One region of the Paenibacillus sp. FSL H3-0333 genome, then DNA from elsewhere that is predicted to be linked to it. Evidence: riboswitches for the same ligand, from Rfam matches in the RefSeq annotation. Region 1 holds a riboswitch; each other region holds the start of a gene.
What was found. Region 1 has a riboswitch for cobalamin ahead of MHH78_RS00045 (anaerobic ribonucleoside triphosphate reductase). Riboswitches for the same ligand answer to the same signal wherever they lie in the genome.
Positions count from the first base shown of each region.

Region 2: linked by a shared signal. The riboswitch ahead of MHH78_RS31700 (S-layer homology domain-containing protein) and the one ahead of MHH78_RS00045 (anaerobic ribonucleoside triphosphate reductase) in region 1 are both predicted to bind cobalamin.
Region 3: linked by a shared signal. The riboswitch ahead of MHH78_RS27465 (energy-coupling factor ABC transporter permease) and the one ahead of MHH78_RS00045 (anaerobic ribonucleoside triphosphate reductase) in region 1 are both predicted to bind cobalamin.

Region 1 is NZ_JBBODG010000001.1:4,035-13,812, reverse strand. Features, by position in the region: gene MHH78_RS00065 (S-layer homology domain-containing protein) at 1-123, opposite strand, end outside; gene serS (serine--tRNA ligase) at 392-1,684, opposite strand; gene ssuE (NADPH-dependent FMN reductase) at 2,092-2,646, shown strand; gene nrdG (anaerobic ribonucleoside-triphosphate reductase activating protein) at 2,718-3,245, opposite strand; gene MHH78_RS00045 (anaerobic ribonucleoside triphosphate reductase) at 3,242-5,227, opposite strand; cobalamin riboswitch at 5,537-5,767, opposite strand; gene MHH78_RS00040 (MTH1187 family thiamine-binding protein) at 6,107-6,415, shown strand; gene MHH78_RS00035 (sugar phosphate isomerase/epimerase family protein) at 6,464-7,240, shown strand; gene MHH78_RS00030 (DUF3800 domain-containing protein) at 7,305-8,042, shown strand; tRNA gene MHH78_RS00025 (tRNA-Thr) at 8,405-8,476, shown strand; gene MHH78_RS00020 (YukJ family protein) at 8,863-9,609, opposite strand; gene MHH78_RS00015 (ASCH domain-containing protein) at 9,707-9,778, shown strand, end outside.
Region 2 is NZ_JBBODG010000001.1:7,261,451-7,271,228, forward strand. Features, by position in the region: gene MHH78_RS31690 (energy-coupling factor transporter transmembrane component T) at 1-113, opposite strand, end outside; gene MHH78_RS31695 (DUF4430 domain-containing protein) at 110-964, opposite strand; gene MHH78_RS31700 (S-layer homology domain-containing protein) at 1,421-3,592, opposite strand; cobalamin riboswitch at 3,806-3,998, opposite strand; gene MHH78_RS31705 (GAP1-N2 domain-containing protein) at 5,310-8,540, opposite strand; gene MHH78_RS31710 (hypothetical protein) at 8,537-9,778, opposite strand, start outside.
Region 3 is NZ_JBBODG010000001.1:6,218,715-6,228,492, reverse strand. Features, by position in the region: gene MHH78_RS27485 (alpha-N-arabinofuranosidase) at 1-1,033, shown strand, start outside; gene MHH78_RS27480 (DUF6171 family protein) at 1,046-1,321, shown strand; gene MHH78_RS27475 (hypothetical protein) at 1,555-2,076, shown strand; gene MHH78_RS27470 (ArsR/SmtB family transcription factor) at 2,456-3,388, opposite strand; cobalamin riboswitch at 3,528-3,721, shown strand; gene MHH78_RS27465 (energy-coupling factor ABC transporter permease) at 4,010-4,774, shown strand; gene MHH78_RS27460 (energy-coupling factor ABC transporter substrate-binding protein) at 4,774-5,067, shown strand; gene cbiQ (cobalt ECF transporter T component CbiQ) at 5,064-5,852, shown strand; gene MHH78_RS27450 (energy-coupling factor ABC transporter ATP-binding protein) at 5,865-6,725, shown strand; partial or broken gene cobJ (precorrin-3B C(17)-methyltransferase) at 6,740-8,383, shown strand; gene MHH78_RS33990 (sirohydrochlorin chelatase) at 8,360-9,520, shown strand; gene cobK (precorrin-6A reductase) at 9,517-9,778, shown strand, end outside.

The DNA of each region.
Region 1 (9,778 bases):
TACAATATTACTGTTATCCGCTGTTGCCTGTGCACTTTGTCCAGCAGGCGTTAACAGTCCAAGCAGCATTAGCAGGGATAACCCTGCAGACAGCCATCTTCGCATCCTGTGAGAAATAACCATGATCCTAAACCCACTCCTCTCAAAACTATGATTGGCATTCCCCATTATTCTACCATTTAATTGTTAAATAAAGGGTCGCTTCATATAAATATATATTAAATTGAGACCAATTCAAAAGAATAATAGAGAAGTTTATTAGAAATGCATAAAAATAGTAGTAATGTTTAGTATAAAATCTATATAAATAGCCATTCCCCAATATATGGGGAATGGCTATTATCGATTATTAATAGAAAATCAATTATAGTCGTCGTTGTAGAGCCGGATATCAGCTGTGATTCACTCCCGGTTCAATCCGCTCCGCCCCGCCCATATAAGGCCGTAGTGCCTGCGGGATATAGATCGATCCGTCCTCCTGCTGGTGGTTCTCCAGCAGCGGAATCAGAATGCGCGGCGTGGCGACCGCTGTGTTGTTCAAGGTATGGCAGTATTGCAGCCGCCCGTCTTCATCACGGTAGCGGATGCCCGAGCGGCGGGCCTGGAAGTCGAGCAGATTGGAAGCCGAGTGGGTCTCCCCGTAAGCTTCTCTGCCCGGCATCCAGGTCTCGATGTCATACTGCTTATGGGTCTTCATCGCCATGTCTCCGCTACAGACGGCGACTACCCGGTAAGGCAGCTCCAGCAGCTGAAGAATATGCTCGGCATTGCCGAGAATCTCCTGGAGTATCTGCTCCGATTCTGCGGGATCATTCTTGCACATGACCACCTGCTCGATCTTCGAGAACTGGTGGACCCGGTACAGCCCGCGCACATCGCGGCCCGCCGAGCCCACCTCGCGGCGGAAGCAGGCCGACATCCCGGCCAGCCGCAGCGGCTGATCCAGCTCCAAAATCTCATCGCTGTACAGCGAGACCAGCGACACCTCCGAGGTCCCGGCCAGCCAGCGCTTCTCGCCTGTCAGCTCGTAGGTCTGGTCCCGGCCGCCGGGGAAGAAGCCGGTCCGCTCCAGCGCTTCCGGCCGGACGATCACGGGCACATCCATCGCGGTGAAGCCGCGCTGCATCAGCACATCCAGGGCCAGCCGCTGCACCGCAAGATGCAGCAGCAGCCCGGCCCCCTTCAGCACATAGCTGCGGGGCCCTCCGGCTTTGACGCCGCGCGGAAGGTCGATGATGTCGTGCAGCTCTCCAAGCCGGGCATGGTCCCGCGCGCGGAAGCCGAACACCGGCGGCGCGCCATGCCGCCGCAGCTCCACATTCGCGCTGTCATCCGGCCCGATCGGCGTATCCGCCGACACGGGATTCGGCGCGAGCAGCAGCAGCTCGCCGCAGCGCTGCTCCGCATCCAGAAGCTCCGCCTCCAGCAGAGTCAGCTGGCCGTTGATCACCCGCACCTGCTCCTTGGCCAGCTCGCCACCCGAAACGTCGCCCCCGCGCAGCAGGCGCTCGACCTCCTTCGTCAGCGCGTTGCGCTCCGCGCGCCGCTGCTCCGTCTCCCGGCGGGCCAGCCGCCGCCGGTCATCCCACTCCAGAAGTTCCTCCAGGGGGAACTTCAATCTTTTCCACTCGGCTGTCTTCCGTACAATGTCCTCATTCTCCCTGATCCAGTTCATATCCAACATCTGCATCCGCTCCTTAAGTGTGGGTAAAAAAACGCAAAAAACGCCCTCATCCATGGGACGAGGAGCGTCAGCTCGCGGTGCCACCCAGGTTGACCTCATTCGCGTATAGCAGCTAAGCAGCGCGGAATCAGGCCCTCTTTGGTCTTCGCGGTAACGGGCGAAACCCGGTAAACTTAGGGAACAGGAAGCTGCTCCGGTCGCAGACGCCTCGCGGTTGGATGCCGGTCGTTGGCCTGGTCGGGATATAGGTTTGCCGTTTATTATAACCAGAGCGGCAGCGGTTTGCAAGCATAAGAGGGGTTTGACAATATTCCTTGTACTCTGCTAGGATTATTACTAATTTAAAGTATTGATGCCCGGCGAAGCAGCCCGGTTTATCCTATTATGCGGACGGAAGAGGTGCGGAAATGGCCAAAATAGTCGTAATTAACGGAACACCCTCGCTGGTCTCACGGATCAATGCCGTGATTGAGTATGCAGAGAATGCCTTGCGGGAGCGCAGGTTTGAAGTGGAGCGGATCAATGTGGCGGAGCTGCCTGCGGAGGATCTGATCCATACCAAATTCGAGAGCGAAGCCATTGTCAAGGCGAATGGGCTCGTAGCGGAAGCTGATGCGGTAATCGTAGTCAGTCCGGTATATAAGGCTTCTTACACGGGAGTGCTGAAGACCTTCCTGGATCTGGTGCCGCAAAAAGGACTGGCCGGCAAAATCGTGCTCCCGCTCTTCATGGGTGGAAGTCTCGCTCATCTGCTGGCGATCGACTATGCACTGAAGCCGGTACTGTCTGTGCTGGGTGCCCGCTACATTCTTGGCGGCGTCTACGCCGTAGACTCGCAGGCGGTGCGTAACGACCAGGGCGTAGTTGAGCTGGCTGAAGAGCTGCGCTTACGCCTGAACAGTGTGCTGGAGGAGCTGGCGGAAGAGACGGAGCATAAGGCGGGGCGCAAGGCAGGGCAATAAGTCGTACCCGGTCCGAACCAATAAAAGGCACTAAACCACCCGGTAGCGGGAGTTTAGTGCCTTTGTTATTTTTATACCCCTTGAAAGCTCAGCTCCGGCTCCCACAGAATAACCCTATCTCCCGCCAGACTCACAGGAATATCAATGATCCGCTGGTTGCTGCTTCCCCGGTAAGAGAGGGTAAGGTCTTTGAGCGCTTCGACGAACCGTCCGTCGATCACGACCTGGCACAAGGCCAGCAGGTTCCATTCCGCTGAACCGGGGGAAGCCGTAAGCTCCTCGTACGTATAACCGGTATAGATCCAGATTGGGAAGTCCGGCAGTTCGGCGCGCAGCTCGTGAATGAAGTCTGCAGCCTCCTCAGCCGAGAAAAAAGGATCCCCGCCCGCCAGCGTCAAGCCGTCCAGCAGCGGATTGCCTGCAATCTCTTCTATGATCTCCCGCCGGCGCTCCGGGGTAAAAGCCTCCCCGTAGTTAAAGTTCCAGGTCTTCGGGTTGAAGCAGCCCGGGCAGCGGTGGCGGCAGCCGCTGATGAAGAGGACGGCCCGCAGGCCTTCCCCTTCATTGATCGACTCCGGGTAATAGCCGCAGATGTTCATAGATGCTTAACACGGTCCCGGACTTCGGCTTGCTTGGCGGCATTGAAGCGGGTCTGATAGTCACCGGTCAGATACCCGGTAACCCGGCGCAGACGGCGGATATGGGTGGTATCCTCATGGGCATTGCAGGTCGGGCAATTCGTGCCGATGACCCCTTCATAGCCGCAGCCGGAGCAGCGGTCAATCGGATGGTTAATGCTGAAGTAGCTGATATCCTGCTCCAGCGCATATTTAATGATTTTGACGAAGGCTGCAGGGTTGCTCCGGGCATTGCCGTTCAGCTCGACATAGGAGATCGCTCCGGCGTTGCAATATTCATGGAACGGGGCTTCCAGGCTGATCTTCTTGGCTGCGCTCAGTTCATGGTAGACCGGAATGTGGAACGAGTTCGTATAGTATTCACGGTCGGTTACCCCAGGGATAGAACCGAGCACCTTGCGGTCGATCTTGGTGAACTTGCCGGAGAGACCTTCGGCCGGTGTTGCGAACAAGGTGATGTTGAGGTTAAGCTCCTCGCTCTTGCGGTCGCAATATTCACGCATGTGGCGGACGATGGCTACAGCCTTGGCGTGAATCTCCATATCTTCGCCGTGGTGCTTGCCGTACATGGCCTTCATGCATTCTGCCATTCCAATGAAGCCTAGCGACAGACTGCCGTGCTTCAGCAGTTCGCCCACACTGTCATCAGGTGCAAGCTGCTCGCCGCCTTCCCAGACGCCTTCACGCATCATGAAATCGGAGGCTTTGGCCTTCTGGGAAGCCTGGATACGGAAGCGGTGTAGCAGGCCGTCCAGCGCAATATCCATATAGTGATTCAGGTCGTCGAAGAACCCTTCTTCATCAGCAGCGAGGCGTCGGCCGGTTATCGTGCCGTGGGCCAGTCCAAGACGCACCAGGTTGAGCGTGTTGAAGGACAGGTTGCCTTTGCCGGAGCAGTGGTTGCGTCCGAAGCGGTCGCCGAGCACACGGGTCCGGCAGCCCATCGTAGCGAACTCGGTATCCGGGTCAGCCGGATCGTAATACTGCATGTTCAGCGGAGCGTCCAGATTGGCGAAGTTCGGATACAATCTGCGCGCCGAGCACTCCGCTGCCTTCAGGAACAGCTCATAGTTGGGGTCCCCCGGCTGCTGGTTGATACCTTGCTTGCATTTGAAGATCTGAATCGGGAACACCGGCGTCTCCCCGCTGCCCAGTCCGTTCATCGTAGCCGTCAGCAGCGAGCTGATCACAAGCTGTCCCTCCGGGGAGGTACAGGTGCCGTAGTTGATGCTGGTAAAAGGAATCTGGCCGCCGGAGCGGCTGGACATCGTATTCAGGTTATGTACCATACTCTCTGCGGCCTGCAGGGTCTCACTTTGCGTCTCCTTCAGGGCAAAACGGAAGGCGCGCGGATACTGCTCAGCCAGATCGCTGCGGCTCATCGTAATCTCCCCAAGCTCAGACACCTCTGCATTCTCCTCGAAATACTCCAGACCTTTGCGGAAGAGCTTGGAGAAGGATTTGGTCACATAAGGGGCCAGATCATAATCCAGCTTGTTGGCGGATACGCCGCCGTACTGCGCATTCTGCTGCGACTGGAAAATAATCGCCACCAGCGACATCGCCGTCATAATCGAGTTGGGAGGCCGTACGCTGCCGTTGCCGGTGTTGAAGCCTTCACGGAGAAGCCGTTCGAACGGGATGAAGATGCAGTTGGTGGTTCCAATGGCGTATTGATCAAGGTCATGTACATAGACGACATTATCCAGGGTAGCCTGTACCAGCTGTGGCGGCATGGTGAAGTTGCGGGCGTACCATTTGGAGTATTCACTGCCGAACTTGCTCATTTTGCCGGAGAAGCTCTCCCCGTTCAGGTTGGCGTTCTCGCGCAGCAGATCCAGATCCCGGCTGTCGATAATATCCCGTCCCAAATGAATGACCTCTTCCAAAAGATCCTCCTGTGCAGCTTGTCCTTCGTTATAACGTTTCTCCAGCAGCGTCATTATATAACTCTCTCCTCTCGGGTATTGTAAGCGTTAAAAAAGCACCTCCGGCCGGGAAGGCCGGAAATGCCCGAATGCAGGATGCAAAGATCCGGGAAGCGGAAATTTGCCTGTGGTCTGGGTGGAATATACGAGCAGACAAGGGGCAAATAGCTTACGCCCGTTCTTGTATATTCCACAGAGCCGATACCTGAAAATAATCCCCGATCGTCCTCAGGTATCGGCAGCCTCTGGCCCGATTGACGGAAGGCTAACTCTGCTGTTGCAGGCCGCATACGGACACCTTCCCTGTTCCTCGCAGGAGTCTAAGCGGTGCCACCGAAACAGGCAGGTCTCCTGGCTTCCGGCAACTCCTCCGGCGCCTTCCCGGGGGGCTTATTCCGCCCCTTAGTGGCAATTAGCCGGAGAATGCGGCCCTGGGCATCGCGCCCTGGGAGCATCCGGTTACAGTGGCGGGACCGCAGCGGTTTTGCACCGCACTTCCCTATTAAGTCGCACCTCTATTACAAGGGGCGAAACGCCCGTTTCTACTATATTTTGTTGTTATCTATTAAAGCTACCGCAATATATTGTGTTTGTAAATGTTTTTTTGCAATCCCGCACGGGGAGCGGGTTCGGCGCTTTTACTCACAGCTGATCCACAGTTAGTCCACAGGTAATCCACAACTTTCCTATGAATCGCCCTTGAATTTTTCATAAAATCTCCGAAAATACGCCACAAAGAATCCATAAATAGAGTGCGTCTAATCCTGGTAATCATTTTGACGGATATTAATAGAATAGAGAGGGTGCAGGTGATTTGTAGCAAGCCTGGCGAAGCGTTACAATAAGAGGATAAGTTAGAGGCAGGCACATCAGATCATTAGGAGGCAGTTCACAATGGCAATTGGCGAAGTGACCGTTATTCCGATTGGGACAGGCAGCACCAGTCTCAGCAGCTATGTGGCCGAGATGCAGCGCGTGCTGGAGACGGTGGAGGGCATTACCTACGAGCTAACTTCTATGGGTACGATTATTGAGGGGCCGGTAGCGCGGATTCTGGCTGCGGTAGAAGCGCTGCACGAGTCGCCGTTCACCGCCGGGGCGCAGAGAGTCTCAACCTCGCTCAAGATCGATGACCGGCGCGACAAGATCTCGACCAGTCGCAGCAAGCTGGAATCCGTGGAGCGCAAGCTACAGGGAGAGTAGCGGGAATACAGTATCTAATCAGAAATGATAATAAGGAGCGGATTATTCATGGCAGAAGTAGCTCAGCAGATCGGAATTCAAATGTATACACTGCGTGACCAGACGGAACGCGATTTCCTCGGCACACTGGCCAAGGTGGCAGAGATGGGGTACCAGGCAGTGGAATTCGCCGGTTATTTCGGTGTATCTGCAGGGGAACTGCGCCGTAAGCTGGATGAACTTGGCCTGGCGGCCCCTTCGGCGCATGTAGGCCTGGACTTCAGCAGTCTGGATAAGATGGAACAGGCCTTAGCCAAAGAGATTGAATACGCGGTAGAGCTCGGACTGCAATATATAATCACCCCGTCGGCACCGCTTCCGCCGAATCCTTCCATAGAGGATGTAACGAGAATCATTCCATTCCTGGAGAAGGCTTCCGCGATGGTCCGGGCGGCGGGGATGCAGTACGGCTACCACAACCATGATTATGAATTCAAAGAGGTTGACGGCAAGGCGGTCATCGATATCTGGCTGGAGCAGATTCCTGCCGAGCATATGCTGGCTGAGTTTGATCTGGGATGGGTATACAGGGGTGGAGCCCGGCCCGTTGATTATGTGTCACGGTACGCCGGCCGTGTTCCGCTGGTTCACATTAAGGACTTCGGAGCAGACCATGAGGAGACCGATCTCGGGAAGGGAGAAGTCGATTTCCGGAGCGTCTTCGAGATAGCGGAGCAGAGCGGAATTTTCTATTATATTGTAGAGCAGGAGGCCTATGAGGTATCTTCCCTCGAAAGCGCTAAGCTCGCGCTGGATTATTTCCGCGGGCTGGGGCTGATGCAGTAGTGTTTAAGCCGATGCATATCAGGGGTAGGGTATCGGATATATCTAAGGGGTGTCCATAAAAATAATGAAGAGATATACGCTTTATTTAGATGAAATTCTCACAGGTGGTCATTTTGATCATTTTAGCTTAATGGGATTTGCAATTGGAGAAAGCGAATATGAAATGGATATTATCCCTTATGTCAATTCAATAAAGAATAAGTACTTTGGGGATGAAAAAGTCATAATTCACGAAATGGATATCAATAGACATAAATCCGCCACCCCATTTAGGGTCTTTCAAGATAATGATGTGCTTGAAAATTTCTGGGGTGATATTACTAGGATGTTCAAGCATTATAATCTCCCAGTGTTTGGAGTCAGCATTCATGAGAAGGATTGCCAAAGCTTATATACTAATGGACGTGATAAGTATTTCATTGCTCTTCAAATAATTATGGAGAATTTTGTTCACTATCTTGAAATGAACGATGGTAAAGGTTCAATTTATTTAGAATCAACTAATGCTGATCCAGATCAAAAAGATCAACAATTACAATATCATTTCCATTATCTTATGGCTCAAGGAACTCTTTTTTACAGTAATAAAACTGTACAAAAAAGGCTGAGTACAATAAATTTCGGCTATAAACCTGATAACATAATAGGATTGCAAATTGCAGACTTATTACCAAACACGTGGAATAGAAAGCTTTCCGGGAAACCACTTAGGACATATGGTTTACTTGATATGATTGAAAATCAAGCATACGATGGAGGCTGTAACAAAAAAGAACGGTTTGGCTTGAAAATAATTCCATAATGTACATTGACATGGATAATTGTTTGAGTTAAAATATTTCTTGTGGTGATAGCGTAAGCTCTCCCTGCATTCTCTACCTCATAAGAATTGCGAAAGCTCTTCTTTGTACAAAAAGACATGTATAATTAAAGCAAGTCGACGAATACTAATATAAATGATATCTAAGACTGCGAAAGCTCTCTAAGGTATCACGATTTAAGGGGACTGCGAAAGCTCTCTTCTTATTTAATGGAAGCGCCTTTTAAGGCGCTTCTTTTTGTTTTAACAAAATGTAATTATCATACGCACTACTGAAAAAGGGCTTGCGTTTTCCGCTGGAAGAGTTATAATATTTTTTGCTTGGCAGACGCAAACGTCTGTAAGCTGGTGTAGCTCAGGGGTAGAGCAACGCACTCGTAATGCGTAGGCCGGGGGTTCAATTCCCTTCACCAGCATTTTAATGAATTAAGCTTGACGCGGCCTTCCGGTTCTGGGGACCGCGTTTTTTTATTGTATAGGAAACTATAGTATCCTGCTGCTGTGGAAAAGGTGAGTGTAAAGTGAATGAACCCGTATACAATTGGCTGGTACAGCGGCATATGGACTAAATGTATGTGAAAAACAGCATACATTGTGCTCGCAAGTAGTCACACGGCCCGAATGTATGTGGAAAACAGCATACATTATGCTCGCAAGTAGGCGCATGGCCCGATGTATGTGAAAAACAGCATACATTGTGCTTGCAAGCAGGCACACGGCCCGAATGTATGTGGAAAACAGCATACATTGTGTTTGCGCGCAGGTAATCTCATTCACCCGCAGGGTGATTTTGTTCTTGGCCTTAAGCGTGATTATGACCGCATTCACTAACCGGCTTGGTGGCATCTCCCTGGCCGTTAGTACACCAGGATTGGGATTGGAAGGCCAGGAAGATAGCCACCCATCTGTGTTCATTCTCGAAATGAATAAGCACTCCGCCGTCTTGCCACGTGCCATTTTCTCTGGCGTACCCGCCCGCATTGCCTTGGTTCATATGAATATTATGGACGCCCTGCCCAGGGGAGAAGCCGAAGTACTTATCGGACTTATCCTCTTCGGGTCCCCAAGGCTCGCCGAATACGTACAGGGTTGCATCCTGTTCCTGTGCCTCCTTGAGATAAGAGGTGATTTTATCATAAAGATTGTTGCGGGGATCGCTGTTTTCGGGTTCATTCCGGTTCGTATTAGGCAGAGCTACCATCTTACTGGGAATCACCAGGTTTCCCCTGATATAATCAAGGGCAAGGCTCCGGTTATGCCTGGTGATCTTCGTGAAGCCGGATTCAAGCGCGAGCCAACGGGCCGTTTCTTCCGCTTTGAAATCTTCGCCCACATAATACAGCACCTGATTGGCAGTGTCTTCCGGTAAATGCTCGGCTTTATTGCTTGATCGGATGTTGATGGCCAATCTATACTTTTTGTGGTCATCGTCTTCAACGTCAACCAGCACCTGAATATGATTGTTTTTGTAACCTAGCTTATAGACATTATCCTCATTGGATAATTTGCATTTTAATACCCCGTACCCTTGATCTAATCCGTTACCCATAGTTCGTCAGTCCCCCTTCTTAGCTATTAATGTTTCCCATAGAAGGCCATAGTAATTCTGAGTAAAAAGGTGTTCATCAGAGGAGGCAAGCTACATTATGAAATGCCTGACCATACGCCAGCCGTGGGCCACGTTAATTGCGCTGGGAGAGAAACAAATCGAAACCCGG
Region 2 (9,778 bases), 7.3 Mb from region 1:
GCTATCTCGGTAGCCAGAAATAACGGATGGAAGACCAGCAGAGCGAACAGCAGCAGCCCTGCATAATACAGCAGGGCTACTACCGGATGCATGGAACGGAAGCCGCTGCTCATGGCGCTTTGGCCCCCAGGTCTTTGCCTAGATCAAGCGTATACAGCCACTCGATGGTATCCCCGGGCTCGACGATCCAGCTACCCGCAGCCTTGGACGGAAATTCTCCATTCACCTTGTACATCCAGCCGCTCTCTGCCCCGTGATCACCCTCGTACAAATTATCTATACCTTCCACGTAAGCAAAAGCCTTGCTGCCCTGATATTCCATCTGGATCTTCTGCGCCCGTGTAATCCGCTTCAGCAGGTCCAGCACACTCTCGCCCTTCTTGATCTCGTACTGGGCAGCGGCCAGAATCACGCCATGCTCCTCATCTCCGGTGATGGAGAGGGTAACTACGTTGTCCGGCTTGGGTGTGGCGGCCGGGGAATTGGCGGGCTTGCTCGCGCCCGCCGGTGGCTGCGTCGCCGCTGCGCCTGGCGACGGCGGGGACTTGGCGGGCTTGCTCGCGCCCGCCGATGACTGCGTCGCCGCGGCGCTTGGCGACGCCGGCTTGGCGGGCTCGCTTACGCCCGCCGAAGGCTGCGTCGCCGCTGCGCCTGGCGACGGCGGGGACTTGGCGGGCTCGCTCGCGCCCGCCGATGGCTGCGTCGCCGCTGCGCCTGGCGACGCTGGAGCTGCCGTACCTTCCGCAGGGGCGGATGGTACGGCAGTGCCCTCAGCGGCTCCCGGCAGCGGAGCCGCTTCGTCTCCAGGCCGCGGCGTCTGCGCGGCCGGGGTCCCGGCAGGCGGCTGCGGGCTGCCGCCTGCCTGATCCGGCTGCCCAGAGGAGCAGCCGGGGAGCAGCAATACGATCAGCAGGAGAAGCAGCGGAGCCAGCCTTCCCCGGCCTCTTTTGACTAGATTGAACATTACCAGCACACCTCCACAAAAAGGGAAAAGAACGGGGGCCAGTCAGCCTGTTCCCCGTTCCTTCATACACCTTATGCTTACTTTTCAAGACATATCCGAACTAATTCCAAGCAAAATCGCCTGTCTAATGAGCCTGCAACGCTTCAACAACCCTATACGCCTCAACTACTCATTCGGCACGGGGGCGGTAGTTGGATTTTCTACACTTAATTATTCTGGTTACGCACCTGTATAGAAATTAGTTGGATTTCAGGCATCTAATATCTGCCCACAACCCATCATACGGGAGCTTCGAGCGTGAATAAGTGTTGTTTTTCCAACTAACTCCCGCTTTGCAGCAAATCCTGCCAGATTAGATGTCATTTATCCACTTATTGTCCGCCCCAGCGTACAGCACCCATCCTGCAGTGGAATGGAAATTTCAACCAAAATATACCATCCCCTACTCTTACTCAACTATGGCAATCTAACCGCTACAGCAGCAGCCATCTCACGGGTTACCACAGCAGTAGGCTCGAATGCGCCGCCGGTGCCGCTCATATATCCAAGTCCCGTCACCGTACGGACAGCGGACAATGCATAGTCGCTAATCTTATCTTCATCGCTGAATTTACCAGCCCCTGCTCCTGCTCCGGCTGATGTAGCATCCAGCTTAAAAGCTCTAACCATCATCACAGCCATATCCTGGCGCGTAACCAGCCCGTCCGGCTTAAACGTCTTGGCCGTCACACCGCTAATGATTCCTAGCTCCTTCGCCCGGTTCACTGTTCCATAATACCATGTACCGGCCTTAACATCACTGAAGGCCCCAGCGGAAGACGCCGCAGACGGCTCGTTGCCGGTTAACCGCAGCAGCAGCGCTGCAAATTCAGCACGGGTAATATTCTTCTTCGGTGCAAACAGCAGGCTGTCCTCACTCACACCATTCATCAGCTTGCGGTCATACGCCGTGTATACCGACTCCAGCGCCCAAGGCGAGATCGACTTCACATCGCCAAAAGCCGGACGGTCCGCCGCCGCAGAAGCCACTGTTACCGGAACCGTATGACGCACGATGGCCGGGGTTTTATCCTTCAGATATCCCGTAACCGTCAGGGTATATTTATTTGCTGGCAGTCCTCCGGCCACAACAGCCACGCCCGCAGCATCTGTAACTGCTGTTTTGCCGCCGATGGTTACCTGTACGCCTGCTGCCGGTGAGGTTACCGGATCGGAGGTGAAGGTCGCCTCATTCCAGACCCATTGCTTCTGGGTTACCTGCACCTTCAGATCTTGTCCAGGCTGCGGCTGTGCGGGAGTCACGGTTACGGCGTCAACCACCTGCGTGTTGTCCCCGCCATAATAGACCACAATGCGGTCATTCTCCTCCAGCGCGAAGTCGCCCATCCCTACACTTGGATAGATCCATGCTCCGCCGCGTGCGACTACATACATCCAGCCATCATATCCGCCAAAAGTACCCGCAATCACGCCGCCGATCCCCGTCACATAATTGCCTGCTTCATTGACCAGAGCCAGGCGCTTGGCTGCTGCTGTCTTATCCAGTGCCGTAAGCACATTTCCGGCGTACACGCTGCCCTCAGCCAAGGTTCCATTCGGACCTTCAACTGTAACCGAGACACTTACCTGAGGATTCTTCACTGGTGTGCCGCTAAAATCAAAGAGCTTACCGCCTGTACCAAACAGCTTGTACGCTACCAAAGCCTCCAAAGCCTGCTCTGTAGAGAGCGGATTGGAGCTGCCGCCCGCGGTGTGGGCGAACCCGCCGCCTGTAGCGCTGAAGCCAAGCAGCTTGCTGACCAGATTAATATTACCCTTAGTATAATCTGCTCCTGCCGGATCAATGCCGAAGGCAGACAGACCGATGATGGCCTGAGCTACACTCTCGCTGCTGTCGCCATATCCGCCATTCTTGTCCTGTGCCTTAGCCAGCCAGGATGCCGCCCGCTGACCAGCAGCATTCACTGCCGCTTCCTGCTTATGTCCAGCCAGTGCGTTCAGCACCATCGCTGTCATATCCGGATCACTCGCACCTGTGGTCAGAGTAAAGCCTCCGTCCGGGTTCTGCTTCGCCAGAATCTCTGCCAGTAGCTTAGACTGTGTCCATTTCGCATTTGCCGGGATTGTATAACTGCCGGAATCCAGAGCGAGCAGTGCATAGACCGGATTATTCAGCGTCTGGCCGGCGATTGCATCGTGATTGTAGAGCTTCTCAATCAGGTTATAGCCTGCCACATTCACCGGGTCGCCGCCCAGTGCCTTAACAGCAAGTGTGATTCGGGCATAGTCCGTAGCTCTGGCAAAAACCCCCTTAGCCTCAGCCACCTTGCCTTCAAGCGCCTTCAGATAGCTGGCAGGAACCTTGTAGCCTGCTTGCGCAAGGCCAATCGCCTGCCAGTCCGACTGGACTCCGTTCTTCAGCATGAGCTCCGCAGTGGCATAGACCGCAGCGGTTACGCTGGCTACCTCACTTGCGGGCAGAGCGGATACCGCGGGTGCGGAAGTCCCGCCTGCCTGTGCAGCAGCAGCTTGTCCTGCCGGGGCTACGGCTGCTCCCAACAGTGCGAACAGCATAATGACAGCTAGTCCCAGCCGTGTGAACCTGGATGATAGAGAATGGTTCTTCATAACTAACCTCTTTCCTGAAATAGAATGGATGAATCCTGCTTCCTCCGCAGATAAAGCGGCAACCTAAAGACCGCCCTGTGCAGGGCGGCCGGGGAAGAATACAATACAGGGCGGCTGAAGGAGCCGATTGCTCTCCCACACTACATACAATACAGCATATACAGCCCTCGCCAATATCAGCATCTGCTTCCACATTCTTACCCCCGAAGAATAGAAACAACAACGAAAAAGGCAGGTCTCCTGGCTCATACTTCACCGCTTCCCCCGCCTTCCCATCCCGTTAGCAGACAGTGGCTCCTCAGGAGTTGCTCCGTATTTACAGTGGCGGGACCGCGCCGGACTTGCACCGGGCTTCCCTTTTAAGCAGATTCCTCTATTAGACATAGCCCTGCCAGCATCTGCTAGCGACAACGCGCGGTCTCTGAGGCAATCTGCACCTTTTCCCAAAGCTTATTAAATTTTAATATTCTGAAACAATCATATCTACTATTCCCCTGTATGTCTATAGACAAGCTATTTCTATTCCATCCCCCCCGAAGCCCCGCCCATTCCGCAGCAAAAAATCCTGAACAGCACATGCCCGCTACCCCGGCACATCGTACTATTCAGGACTATGGAGTCATTCTTCTGCTGGTTAATTAAGACGTTGGCGGTACTAGCGGAGACAGCGGCAGCAGGCGATTGTATTATGTACATTAGAATTCGTGTAAAAGCGGCCGATAACGCATTCTGCTGCATTTCATACAATCGATTGTGGCAAAGAACCCTCCGCCGGGCCAAATTCCCAAAATCTAATGTACCGAATACAACAGAACACCATATAAGGCTCGATATGCCTCATTCTAGTGTACAAAGTGCAATCGAGCAGTTTCCTTCGGACACTAGCACACTTAACTAATTACTTTATGCTCGTATCAGCCTGCCGGAGCGCAATTCATTGTACTACATAAAGTAGTATGCACCAGGCTCTGACCAGTCCACCATGCCGCGCTATATGCGCCCAGCGGATCAGCTACCGCTAGTCGATCATCAGGTTCTAACTAATCAGCATTCATTTAATCCCCTAGCTTGCTGGGGGCTGCCGTACCCCGACTAACTAAGGTACTATTCTAACTCCAAACGTTATGCTTAAATGCAATCTGTACAACTAAATCGTCTGATTTACCGCCAAATGTACTTTTAGCTGTATTTCGTGCACCTAAAATGCTTATGTTCCCGGCTTTTCGCCCATTCGGGCAAATTTAGTTGTACAGAATACAGTTAGGAGAAGCACGCCTTCCCTTTCACTGTTTTTAGTTGTACAGAGTACACCTATCACTGTAAGCAATGCTACTCAGTACCATCACTTGGTATCGACTCAAAACCGTCAGTTAGTTGTGTGAGTCGGCTGAATGACTAAGGAGCGTTACTCGGTAGCGTTAGTTAAAAGCGCCACTCGGTAGCGTCAGTCAGTAGCGTCAGCCGATTGCGTTGGCTGGTAGCGGCAATCAATTGCGTCAGTCGGTAGCGTTAGTCGATAGCATCAGTCGGTAGTCTTAGTCGATTGCGTTGGTTGATAGCATCAGTCGGTAGCGTCAGTCGATTGCGTTGGCCGGTAGCGTCAGTCGGTAGCGTCAGTCGATTGCGTTGGCCGGTAGCGGCAATCAATTGCGTCAGTCGATTGCATTATCCGATCGCGTTAGTTAAAAGCTTACGCAGCCTGCTTGTTGCCGCTGTTTTATTCCGCGTCCTTGTCCGCTTCCGGGCTTGCGGAAGCGGACGGCTCCGCACTAGGCGCGGCTGTGGCTGTAGCCTCCGGGACGCTGCCCGGATCTGCCGCCAGCTTCAGCGAGTATCTTCCGGCGGTGATCATATCACCTGCCGCCAGCTTCGCGCCTGCTGAAAGCTCCACCGTCACCTCGTAGACGCGTGACGGAGGAGTCCCCGCCGCCGCTGGAGTGGCGGTTGCTCCACTATCCGCGCCGCTGTCTACTCCAGCGCCTGTCTCAGCGCTCGCACCGCCGTCCACTCCGGCGCCTGCCTCACCCTTCGCATCGCCGTCTACTCCGGCGCCTGCCTCACCCTTCGCATCGCCGTCTACTCCGGCGCCTGCCTCACCCTTCGCATCGCCGTCCACTCCGGCGCCTGCTTCACCCTTCGCATCGCCGTCCACTCCGGCGCCTGCTTCACTCTTCGCACCGCCGTCCACTCCGGCGCCTGCCTCACTCTTCGCACCGCCGTCCGCTCCGGCGCCTGCTTCACCCTTCGCACCGCCGTCCACTCCGGCGCCTGCTTCAACCTGGCAACCGCTAACCGTTGCCTTAACCTCGTAGTCCGTAACGCCGCTGGCGGACTCCACGCCGATCCGCTCCGGCTTGAAGGCGGAGCATTCCGCAGCATCAGTGAAGCTGAACAACAGCTTAACGCCGTTATTCTTACCCGCTTCTCCGCTTCCCGCATCACCGCTACTATTCCCGCCAGTCCCTGCATCACCGCCGATAAGCCGGACAGAGACCGGGGCCGCTACAGCGGCCCCCCCGGTCACTGCCGGAAGCGGGCTGGGGCTGGCCACCGGCGCAGCTGTATCCTTGCCGCGTCCCCCTAGCTGGCTCAGCAGGATAACCGCCGCAATCAGAATGATCCCGAGGATGCTCCCTGAGATCAGGATTTGAAATCGGCTGCGGCTGACCCACCGCGCCAGCGGCGAAGCCAGCTGGGCGCGGGCTTCATTGTAGACAGTCTGCATGGCAGGCGTTGCTGTGTCGAGATGGGTTTTGCGGAATTCCCGGTTCTTGAACGCCTCGCGGTCGCTCTTCAGGAAATACCTCAGCACGGCCCGCTTGTAATTCGGCCACAGCTTCTTGCCTGAGCTTGCGAACAGCCAGCTGTGCTGCGACCAGTCCAGGAACCGGTACACCGTCTCCTTGTCATTGCCCGCCTTGCGGACCACCAGATCCAGCAGCGCATCATAATCCAGCGGCCCGCCTTCACGTTCACTGCTGTGATAAAAGGCCAGCGGCAGCCGGTCGAACGGCTCCAGGCTCCGCGCTTCCTTCAGCCACCGCGCGCCGAGCAGCTGTACATCGTCCAGCTCACGCGGCGTCAGTCCGGCAAAAATCTCCTCGTCCGGCGACTCCTCCCCGAACCAGCGGTAGGCCGCGCGCAGCGCATTCGCTTTGCGCTTCGCAATCGCATCGAGCGGCGGCTGCCAGTCTGCCGTATCCCGGTAACGCAGGAACGAGATCTCCAGCAGCTGCTCCATCGTCAGCTCGTCCAGCGAGAGCCGGTTCAGCAGGAAGCGGTCAGCAACTGTGCCGAGCTCCTCCATAACGGACAAGGCCTCCGGGTATACGCCGCCTCTGCGGCGCTGCTTCTCTGCCTGCTGGACCGCTTCATGAACAGCCGTTACCGCCGCTACCGGATCGGATTCCCGCTGCAGCTTCTCCAGCAGATATTCCTTGAAGGTATCCCGTACCGCTGCCTGCTGAAGCACCTCCGGAAGACTCCGGCCAAAGTGGCCCACGAGGCGGAGGATATCCGCCGTTCCGGCAGCGGCCGCCAGCCGGGATTCCAGATACGGCTCGAACAGCGCTCTGCGGAAGAGAGATTGGGACAGCACTTTTTTGAAGAACGCCTCACTAAGCTCCGCATCGCTCTCGATAATCCCGTAAGCCGCCGCCAGCACATCCTCCCGGCCCCCGGACTGGCAGTTCAGCATCCCGTTGATGAAGTAATCGACGATCTTCACCCGGTAATTATGGCCCGGCAGCGCGTAATACGCCTTGAACTGTTCCAGGATCTCCGTTGACGGAATCCCCTTCTTGCGGATCAGATCATATTCGCGGTCGAACCGCTCCAGGAACATATCATTTAGCCGTACCCGCGAGTCCAGCTTCCCCTCCGGCTTCAGATAGGACAGCAGGCCGCCAAGTATAGCGTTCTTGTTATCTGTATATAAGGCTTCGTTGCCTTGCTCGATTTCATAAAAGACCGCCAGTTCATTGTAGAGCGCCAGCGACAGCTTACGCTCCGCACTCTCCCCGAGCAGCAGACTGTCGGCAAACTTAGCGAAATCACGGAGGCTTCCGCCCTTCTCCACCAGCGTTTTCCAGGCCAGATCGGCATAGATCTGCCGCGACTCGCCGAAGTCGGTATTCAGGAACCTTGCGCCGGCCAGATCGAAGATATAATCCTTCTCGATATTGCGGTCGCCCGGACGCAGAGAGCCCTTCTCCACGAAGGTCAGGTGAATGTATTTGCGGCTCTGCGGCTCCTTGGCATACGTGATCACTCCCAGCCTGCGGCGGAAGTCATACGGCAGCGCAGCGAAGAGGACCTCCGTCAGCCGGGCCGCACGCTGCGACAACTCACTGATCGGCACATCCAGCGCTACATAGATTTTCTTCTTCCCGGCTACGGACAGCATCACCGCCTGCAGCAGGGCTTTGAACAGCTCTTCTGTGAAGCCTAGACCAGATAACACGCTGCGCGGGTCTGTCGGCTCGTCCAGCGCGCGGGTTGCCACGGGAATCGACTCCAGCTCAGGCAGTGTCCCGCCAGGCTCTCCCTCATAGCTCCGGGCAAACCCCGCATGCAGCCAGTCCCCGTACCCCTCGACAATCTCTTCGGAGCGGATGGGCGGCACTACGAAATTATGGGCAAAAAAAGCGCTCCGCTGACCCGTGAAATCCGCCGCCAGATAACGGCTCTCTCCAATCACTGTCTCGTTGCTCTCCGTATGGAACAGATGCAAGGCAGCCGGATACAGCTCCTCATCCTTCTCGCCGCGCGCCGTAAGCTCAGCCGGGGCATCGTAGAGGCAGAAGGGATGCAGGATTTTTTTGACAAAATTATTATCGAGACTCTCCGATTTCGCTACCGTATCGAAGCCCTCTGTCGACCGGTACACACCGCGGCGCTCGCGGGTATACATCTGCTGGGTGATCATGGACCCTGACAATCTGTTCACGGCCCGTCGCTCCCCTCAATATAATTCAGCTTGTGCAGCAGCCAGATGAACGGCTCATCGACCCGGATCGGGCTGACTACGCCTTCCACCTTCTGATTGACCGGATTGCTGCCCAGCGCAGACACGGCGAAGTACCCGGTATTGGCAAAATACACATCCATCGTATCCTTGAACGGACGGTCCACCTTCTCAATGAAGCGGCGGATTTCACCGTCAATGTTGTGGAACTCGTCCAGGTTCAGCGTTTTGCGGTGCACATAGTTGTTGAACACATTGCTGTTCGACTTGATATAGTCGCCATCCTCATCCTTGAGGGAGTGGAGCATATCGCTTTTGGCCAGGACGACTGCGGTCGGAATCTCGGTCTTGCTCTTCTCCTGATAGGCGATGAAATCACCGAACATGGTCAGCACCACATCACGCGGCTCATCATACTGCGATACCCACTCCCCCGGACGGTCACCGAAGTTAATGCGGATCTTCTCCCGGACAGAACGGATCTGCAGCGGATCGACCATGAACAGAATCCCTGCGGAGTTCTTGATATGCTGGCCGTGCAGGCCCAGATAATCCTGATCGACCATTCCTTCACCGGCCACATCGAAGAACACCAGCGTCAGCGGGGGCTTGGACTCATCTTTGAACACGAACTGGAAAATAAACGGCTCCTGCATCTTCTCCTTCTGGGTAGACGCCAGCAGATCCCCCCGCTCGAACAGCGGCTCCTCATACAGGGTGCGGAATTTGCGGCTGATCTCGGCATTCAGCGGCATACAGGCTGCGTCGAAATGCCCTGCCGTTGTATGCTGGAGCGTATGGATCAGCGAGGTCATATAGACAGACTTCCCGACCTGGGAAGCACCGATAATCGAGATAATATTGCTAGGCACCTTGCCGGCTGTTACAGGCAGCTCGTTATGACAGGACGGACAGAGCCGTCTGCGGGTCATCACCCCATAGCGGTCGGTGAGCCCGGTCAGCACGTTGTCGGTATAATGATGGTACTCCTCCGGGATATCCGCCGGATGCAGAACCGCTTCCATATCATCCACCGTATCGAGGCCGAAGCGCTCCCTGTATTTATTCAGCAGATCATCCTCACCGAGCGCATAATTCTCATCATCCTCACGGCTGTGCATGGCCCGGAACACCACTTCATCCGGCTCAAAGCGCGTGAAGCAGAACGGGCAGACAATATCGTAATACAGCGGCCTCGCTGCAGGCTGATTCTTCTTCAT
Region 3 (9,778 bases), 6.2 Mb from region 1:
GCGTCAGAAGAACGGCCAGGAAGATGCCTGGAGTGTCAAGTATTTCGGCGTGGGCAACGAGAACTGGGGCTGCGGCGGCAACATGCGTCCTGAGTTCTATGCTGATCTGTACCGCCAATATCAGACGTATGTACGTAACTATGGAGACAACAAGATCCACCGGATCGCCTGCGGGGCGAATGCGGATGATTATAACTGGACGGAAGTGCTGATGCGTGAAGCTACCCGCTTCATGGATTCAATTACCCTGCACTATTACACCCTGCCTAATTCGGACTGGAATCATAAGGGCGCGGCTACAGGCTTCGGAACAGACGAATACTTCACAACGTTGAAGAAGGCGCTATTCATGGATGAGCTGGTTACCCGCCATATTGCCATCATGGACAAATACGATCCTGAGAAAAGAGTCGGCCTGATCGTTGACGAGTGGGGCACCTGGTATGATGTTGAGCCGGGTACGAACCCGGGCTTCCTCTACCAGCAGAATACGATCCGCGATGCGCTGGTGGCCGGCTTGACGCTGAATATTTTCCACAAGCACAGTGACCGTGTACGGATGGCGAACATTGCCCAGACCGTGAACGTGCTGCAGGCTGTTATTCTGACCGAAGGCGAGAAAATGCTCCTGACTCCTACTTACCATGTATTCAACATGTACAAGGTGCATCAGGATGCAGAATTGCTGGAGTTGACTGTGGACAGCCCGGTATACAGCTATGAAGGCGTAGAGATTCCTGAAGTATCGGCTTCGGCTTCAGTCAATGCTGAGGGCATCATTCATGTCAGCCTGTGTAACCTGAATCACGCATCATCGGCAGTGTTGCCGCTTGCCCTGCGCGGATTGGCTGGTCAAGCATCCGTAAGCGGAACAACGCTGGCCGGAGCTTCCATCGATGCCCACAATAGCTTTGAGCAGCCGGAAGCTGTAACACCGCAGGCATTCAGCGCCTTCAAGCTTGAAGGGGATACGCTGACTGTAGAGCTGCCGCCAATGTCGGTAACGGTACTGGCCATCACTCCACAAGCCTAAGGAGAGAACTGCATGACAACCACTTCAGCCTGCAAAGGATGCCGGGAGGAGTACAAGGTCACGGAAGCACAGATTGCCCGCATTCTGGCGTCCTCCATGTTCAACCCCGGCAATACCGCTTCAGACGAGGTCTATGCCGAGCGGCTTGCGCTTTGCGGGGCTTGCCCCAAGCTGCAGGATGGCGTGACCTGTACCGCCTGCGGCTGTATCATTCCCGTCGTAGCCCGGTTGAAGGCCCGCAGCTGTCCGCTGCCGGGCGGCGGAAAGTGGCAGCCAGTGGCGGAATGACGGCCCACGCCTAACGGCTAGGGGTCAGGCGAAAAGATAGGCTAGAAGCCGCTCTTGCCATAAGAGACGGATCGATCACCGATAGCCCCTCCAACCTGCACAATGCGGCAGTTGGAGGGGCTTTTTTTTGTGTTGTGGAGGTGAGGGGGAGGAAGAGGAAATGAGATGTATAAATCCCTCTAATGCGGTGGAAAGTGGGCTGGAGGAGGAAATGAGAGGTATAAATCCCTCTAATGCGGCGTGAAAGTGGGCTGGAGGAGGAAAAGAGATGTATAAATCCCTCTAATACGGCGGGAAGTGGGCTGGGTGAGGAAAAGAGAGGGATAAATCCCTCTAATGCGGCGGGAAGTGGGCTGGAGGAGGAAATGAGAGGTATAAATCTCTCATATGCGGTGGAAAGTGGGCTGGAGGAGGAAATGAGAGGGATAAATCCCTCTAATGCGGCGGGAAGTGGGCTGGATGAGGAAATGAGATGTATAAATCCCACTGATGCGGCGGAAAGTGGGCTGGGTGAGGAAAAGAGAGGGATAAATCCTTCTAATGCGGCGGAAAGTGGGCTGGAGGAGGAAAAGAGAGGGATAAATCCCTCTAATGCGGCGGGAAGTGGGCTGGAGGAGGAAATGAGAGGTATAAATCCCTCTAATGCGGCGGAAAGTGGGCTGGATGAGGAAAAGAGAGGGATAAATCCCTCTAATGCGGCGGGAAGTGGGCTGGAGGAGGAAATGAGAGGTATAAATCCCTCTAATGCGGCGTGAAAGTGGGCTGGAGGAGGAAAAGAGAGGGATAAATCTCATTAGTGCGGTTAGAAGGTGGATGGATGTTGCGAGGGGCATTAGTGCCCCTGAATTTGCTGAAAGTGAGCATTGAGCGGAAATGAAGAGCACTAATGCCCCTGAATTTGCTGAAAGTGAGCGTTGAGCAGAAATGAAGAGCACTAGTGCACCTGAATCGGCCAAAAGTGAGCCTTGAGCGGAAATGAGGAGCACTAATGCACCTGATTCGGCCGAAAGTGGGCGTTAAGCAGAAATGAGGAGTATTAGCTCTAAAAGTAGCTGAAACGAAAACTAACCTAATTAGTCTAACTAATCTATCTCCACTACCTACCTACCTTCTACACACCCACTAAGCAGTCTTCTATAAAGAACCTGGCAAATCTGCCACACCATCTGTATAAAACAACTCAAACACCAGATCCTCGTTGTAATTGCCGAAGCCTTTACCGAACAGGGTGAGGCCGCCGATGTGCTCGGCATCCTCCTCGACAGAGAGCCGGAAGGTCCATTGTTTGTTGCGGATGCCTACCTGATCCAGGGTGACCTCCGACAGCTTTTGCCCATCCATGAAAGTGCCCGTCTGCGTAATCCGCAGCTGCTTGAGCAGGCCGTATTGATTGGTGAGTGCAGGCCACCAGGCCGGGGTGTATTTTCCCGGATTATCTCCGTAGTCACCGGGGCTGGTCCAGAAGCCGAGCGATTGTCCGTTCAGTGTGAAGGTAATATCCGACGGCCAGTTGTTGTTGACGGACGGGGCTTCGGAGGCGATCTCCATCGTGATGGCAAGCTCCTCCGGCTGCTGGCTCGACAGCAGAAAATTCGGGATTTTATACTCGACGAACCCCTTGCCGAACCAGAGAATCCCGGCGTTCACCCGCTCCTGGTCCCAGAAATAACGGGGATCGTCAAAGTGCCCGATGACCCTCTCCGTCGTAGACAGTCCGCAGGTAGGCTCGATCTGGAAGTCGGAATAATGGCCTACAGGGATGTCCTTGCGGTACCCTCTGCGCGGAGTCCGGGCCTGTCCCGGAAAAACAATCTCAGCCCCGTCGGCGGCCAGTGTACAGATCTTCTGCAGGCCGCTTTTGCCGGGAGCCATATGGCTGCGGATCAGCCCGGCGGCTTCGAGCTTGCGCACATGCATGGTCATAATCGCACTGCTGAGCTTGAGGGCTGCGGCCAGCTCCTTCACGTTCATGGGCTTATCGGACAGCAGCCGCAGCATATGCAGGCGCACGGTACTGGACAGGGCCTCGTACACGGGCAGGGATTGTTCGGTTAGATCAAGTTTCATCGGATGCCTCCACGTTCAGGTTATATAGTTAATAATTATATTACTCAAATAAAATTTCTACAAGCTATGATTGGCTGCAGGCCAGCTTTTCCAATTTATATCACAGACAGGCTAATCTCTGTCCGCTATGATGTGAGATGAATTAGCGATGAAACAAGGTGCTCTTGCCGGAAGCGGCAAGGGATAACAGGGAATCGGGTGCAACTCCCGAGCGGTCCCGCCACTGTATGGAAGAGCTGCACTTCATGAGGTCACTCGGGATGCCCCGGGGAAGACGAAGTCTGCGGCGCCTGTATTCCAAGCCAGGAGACCTACCTTGTCGACGCACACCACGACTCTACGCGGATAGGAGCGGTGTACGGATAGGTTAATGAGAAGAGGCGTTCTGCCCTGATGGACCGGAGGAATCTTGGAATCTTAGAGATGACACCCGGCTTACAGCTGCGGGATACAAGGGGACACGGCCCATAGTGATGGGACGATGAGAAGCACCTTGTTTCGCTTGGCAGCGGCTGCGCGCTCTATCGAACTTGCCTGCGTACATACACTCCCACCCTTTAGGGTGGGTTTTTTGGGCTTTATGATCTGTAATGGGAAATCAACAAACATGGAGGGTGACAAATGAAAAAGCACAGATGGTGGAGCTTTGCGGCACTGGTTGCCGGATTTACGGTGTACTTTATGCTGAACGAACCGGGGACGGCCCGGGCGATGCACATTATGGAAGGATTCCTGCCGGTTGGCTGGGCGGTGTTCTGGTGGGCGGCGTTTATCCCGTTCTTTGTCCTTGGAATCTTCAAGCTGAGAGCCATGACCCGGGAGAATCCGGAGCTGAAGCTGCTGCTGGGTCTGGCCGGGGCGTTTACCTTCGTACTGTCTGCGCTCAAAATGCCTTCCGTGACCGGAAGCAGCTCCCACCCCACCGGTACCGGACTAGGTGCGGTAATGCTGGGGCCGCTGCCCATGAGCGTAATCGGCTCGATTGTCCTGCTGTTTCAAGCGCTGCTGCTGGCGCACGGGGGGATTACTACGCTCGGGGCCAATGCGTTCTCGATGGCGGTGGCGGGTCCTTTTGCCGGCTATGCAGTGTATAAGCTGATGATGAAAATGCCGGACCGCGAGAAGCTGGCCTTGTTCTGTGCGGCTGCGGTGGCTGATCTGAGTACGTACGTAGTGACTTCCTTCCAACTGGCGGTGGCTTTTCCGGCGGCGGATGGCGGCGTGCTGGCATCTTTTCTCAAATTCGGGGGCATCTTTGCCGTGACGCAAATCCCGCTGGCCATCAGTGAAGGGCTGTTGACGGTACTGCTCTGGAACTGGCTGAAATCGTATAGCCCGAATGAATTGTCGCTTCTGAAACGCAAGGTGAACGGAGGAAGAGCCTAATGAGCAATAAATGGAAAAATGGGTTGATGCTGCTGGTTGTTATTCTGCTGGTCATTCTGCCGCTGCTGCTGGTTAATGGGGAATTCGGCGGGGCCGATGATGCGGCTGAAGGTGTGATTACCGAAATGAATCCTGACTATAAGCCGTGGTTCAAGCCGCTGACCGAGCTGCCGGGTGAGACGGAGAGTATGCTGTTTGCATTGCAGGCCGCGATTGGTGCCGGTGTAATCGGTTATACCCTGGGGCTGCTCAAGGGCAAGCAAGGCGGGACGAAGCAGCATAGCAGCAAGTGATCCGGCGGATTGACGTTCTCTCCTACAATAATGCTCTGCGCCAGTTGTCCCCGATGTGGAAAAGCTCGTTCGCAGCCCTGATGTTCCTGCTCTCTTACACCGTACATCCGGTACTACAGGCTGCAATTACCCTATGGATGATGTCCTGGTGTATATTGCAGGCCCGAATTCCCTTGCGTGCTTATGGCATGCTGTTCGGCACAGCGCTGCTGTTCTATGCGCTTAGCGTACCGGCGCTGCTCGTGGAATTCGGGCATCCGGCTGCGGGAGAGGCAGGGATATTCCCGCTTCCGGGACTGAACCTGCCGGTATATGTCACAGCAGCGGGACTTCAGCGGGCAGGGGAGCTGCTGGCCAGAATCTCTGCCTGCATGAGCTGTTTCTTCTTCCTGATGTTTACGACTCCGTTCAGTGAGCTTTTGCAGGTGCTGCGCAGGCTGCGGATGCCGCAGATTGTCCTGGAGCTGATGCTGATTATGTACCGCTTCTTATTCCTGCTGAGTGATGCAGCGCATGGTCTGCTACTGGCCCGCAGGCTGCGCGGAGGCCGCCGGGGCTACAAGGCCAGAATGCGGGAGACTGCGGCTATGGCAGGAGCGTTGTTCGGCAACACGATGCACCGGTATTACGGATTATCGCAGGGGCTGCTGGCCCGCGGATTCACAGATGAGATTATTCTCCCGCCTTATACGGCGCGTCCTGTGCCGCGGCGCTATACAATCCAGGCTTATGCCGGTATTGCGCTACTGCTGCTGGCTAAGGCGTACTTTATCACTAACACATGAAAGGAGTCACCCATGGATCAGGAATCTAGCTTGGCTTGTGACGGAGTGGTGTTCCATTACCCGGATACGAAGGAGCCTGCCCTGCATGAACTGACGTTCTCCATCCCCGCAGGCAGCAAGACGGCGGTGCTCGGTCATAACGGTTCGGGCAAATCGACGCTGTTCCTGCATGCCGTCGGCATTCTGCGCCCGCAGCAGGGGACGGTTGTGCAAGGAGGGAAGGCGTTATCCTACTCCAAAAAAGAGCTGGCCGCTCTGCGGCGGAAAGTGGGCCTGGTCTTCCAGGACCCCGAGCAGCAGCTGATCCTCAGCACTCCGCTGGAGGATGTGTCGTTCGGGCTGCGCGGCAGCGGCATGGCTGAACCGGCTATCGCTGCGCGCTGCCGGGAGGTCATGGAGCTGCTGAATCTATCCGGTCTGGGCGATAAACCGATTCACCAGCTTAGTCTGGGCCAGAAGAAACGCACGGCACTCGCCGGTGTACTGGCTATGGAGCCGGAGCTGATTCTATTGGATGAGCCAACCTCGTATCTGGACCCGTTATCGGAAACGCAGATGCTGAAGGGGCTTGAAGCCATACATGATAAAGGGACAACCGTAGTTATGGCTACGCATGATATGGACCTGGCCTACCGCTGGGCGGACTGGATTATTGTGCTGGAGCATGGAAGATGCCGGGCGGCGGGGACGCCGGAGGAGATTTTTGCGGGACGGGAAGAGCTATTGTCCATCGGGCTGGGACTGCCGCTGCTGGCTGACTTATGGTTCAGCCTGCCTGCCAGCTTGACCGCAGGGCAGAGCGCTCCCCGCACCGCCGGAGAATTCAAGGTGAAGCTGTATAAGCTGCTTGCGCTTAACCACAGCTATTCATGAACGGGGGAAGAAGAATGAAGAAACAAGGAAAGCTGCTGATTATCGGCTTCGGCCCCGGAGCGCTGGAGCATATTACCGGCCGCGCACTGGCTGCGCTGGATGAGAGTGAGGCGGTCATCGGCTATACCACTTATGTAGATCTGATCAGACCGCTGCTGCGGCATCAGGAGATTGTCGGCACGGGAATGACCGAGGAGGTCAGCCGGGCCCAGGAGGCCGTCCGCAGAGCAGAAGAAGGGCAGACAATTGCGGTAATCTCCAGCGGCGATGCCGGTGTCTACGGAATGGCCGGGCTGGTCTACGAGGTGCTGATCGAACGCGGCTGGAACCGCTCAGAGGGGGTACAGGTGGAGGTGATCCCGGGAATCTCGGCGATCCAGTCCTGTTCCTCGCTGCTTGGAGCGCCGATTATGCATGATTCCTGCACGATCAGCCTGAGCGATCATCTTACGCCCTGGGAGAGCATTGCTGCGCGCGTGGAAGCAGCGGGGGCGGCAGATTTCGTCATTGCGTTCTATAATCCGCGCAGCGGCAGACGGACGCGCCAGATTGAAGAAGCGCGGGGCATTCTGCTCCGTTACCGTGATCCGGCTACCCCGGTAGGCATTGTCAAAAGCGCCTATCGTGACCGCCAGCAGACGGTCATAACGACGCTGCAGGAGATGCTGGAGCATGAGATCGGCATGCTCTCAACCGTAGTGGTCGGCAACTCTGCTACCGTTGTCTATGAGGATCTTATGATTACGCCGCGCGGATATGAGCGCAAGTACAGTCTCGGGGCACAGACGCAGACGCTGAAGCCGCACGAGCGGCTGCGCACAGCCGCAGAGCCGTGGTCGCTGGCTGCGGCGGAGTCCGGGCAGGCAGAGGGGGCAGCTGGAGCTGGAGCGGCACAAGCTGTGGATGCGGGGAGAGAAGCCGCTGTTGCAGGAAGGGAAGCTGCTGTATCAGGAAGAGAAGCGGAATCAGTGAGAATGGAAGAGGCTGCTGCGCAGAGCCTGGCTGCTGCTCCGCAGGTGGAGCGGCTGCGGAGCTTGTCCGGTCGCCTGAAGGCATCAACCGATTCTTCCTTCGAGCTGGGGATTGCTCCCGTAACCGGCAGCCGCAGCTTCAGCGGCGATCAGATGAAGCTGCTGGCTGAGCTTGCAGGCAGCGATGGGCAATTGATCTATACGAAGGACGGATATTTCCTGCTGCGCGGCAGCCGGAATGAAGAGGCAGAGGCAGGAGCAAGGCTGCTGGAGGCCGGACTGAATGTAAGTACACCTGGAGATTACGTGAAGGTGAAGACCTGCGGATTCTGTGAGCTGCGCAGAAGCGGAGCGTTAAGTGCTGCTGTCCGGCTCCACACCCTGCTGCATGGAATGGCTGTGCCCAGAGAGCTGCACATCAGTGTAGCCGGCTGCGGGATGGCTTGCAGCTCCGCTGTGCTGGATGATATCGGACTGGTAATGTCGCGCGGCAGCTATGAGTTGTATCTCGGCGGCAAGAAGGCCGGGCGGGGTGCCCATGCAGGGATTTTGGTGCGTGAAGGGATGGACGAAGAGCAAGCGGTAGCCGCTGTAGCTGCCGCAGTTGAGGACTACAGGGCTCATGGCCGGGAGCAGGAGCGGTATCATGCGTTCCGGGAACGGATGGACAGCGCAACAGGGAGTGCAGCCCATACATCCGATAACGATAACAGCAAAGAAGGAGTGCAGACGATGAGAACGGTATTACTGGTGGGACACGGGAGCCGGGTTCAAGCGGGAAATGAGGAGCTGCTGGAATTCACCCGCCTGCTCGCAGCCCGTAAGCCGGAGCTGAAGGTTGAGACTTGCTTCATAGAGCTGGCCTCGCCTTCCATCGCTGGCGGAATTGCCAGATGCATTGAGGGCGGTGCGGCGGAGATATACGTAGTGCCGATTATTTTGTTCGCGGCGGGGCATTCCAAGCTCGATATTCCAATGGCCATTGATGAAGCCAAGCAGAGATATCCCGGGGTGAAGTTCATCTACGGGCGTCCGCTGGGGGTGCAGGACCGTGCCGTCGATATTCTGCTGGAGCGGATTCAGGAAGCAGAACGAGTTCCACTCCTGCAGGTGAAGGTGGCTGGCGGAATGGACCTGGACCTGCGCGGGAACGGTGCATCTACGATAGAGGATAAGGATACTATCGTGCTGCTGATGGGACGCGGGGGCAGTGACCCGGATGCCAACAGCGATCTGTATAAAATAAGCCGGCTGCTCTGGGAGAGAACAGGCTACCGCAGCGTGGAAAGCTGCTTCATTGCCATCGCCAAGCCGTCGCTGCCGGACGGGCTTGAGCGCTGTCTGGCGCTGGGTGCGCGCAGAATTATTGTTCTCCCGTACCTGTTGTTCACCGGAGTGCTAATGCAGCAGTTCGCAGAGAGAGTGGCGCAATTCGCAGCTGAGCATCCCGGGCTTGAAGTGGAGATCGGCGGCACACTGGGTGCACATCCGCTGCTGGCGGATATGCTGACAGAGCGGATCGAGGAGACGCTGGAAGGGCGTGCCTTCAGCAACTGTGATAACTGCAAATACCGCGATGCAGCCTCTTTGCACCATCACCATCATCACCATCATGGTGAGGAGGAGCACGGGGAGCATGGGCATGGACATCACGGGCATGGGCATCACTGTCATGGGAAGCATGGGCATCACGAGTGTGCGCATCACAGGCATGATGAACATGGGCACACGCATCACGCGCATGAGCATCACTGCCATGGGCAGCATGATGTAACGGAGGCGGCGGCTCCGGCAGACGATCAGGCGCTTCGTCAGCCGCGATGATCTTCATGTTATGCGGCACCAGCGATGCCCGCGAGCTGGCACAGAGCCTCCTGCGCCAAGGCCTGCCGCTGCAGGCCAGCGTGGTGACGCCCAGCGGGGCAGAACGCCTTATGGCCGCAGGCATCCGCACCCGCGTCGGCAGACTGGACCGCGCGGCGATGATCGCTTTGCTGCAAGCGGGCGGGTACCGTGCCGTGGTGGACGGCAGCCATCCTTTTGCGCTGGAGGCCCATGCTAATGCAATGGAAGCTGCTGCTG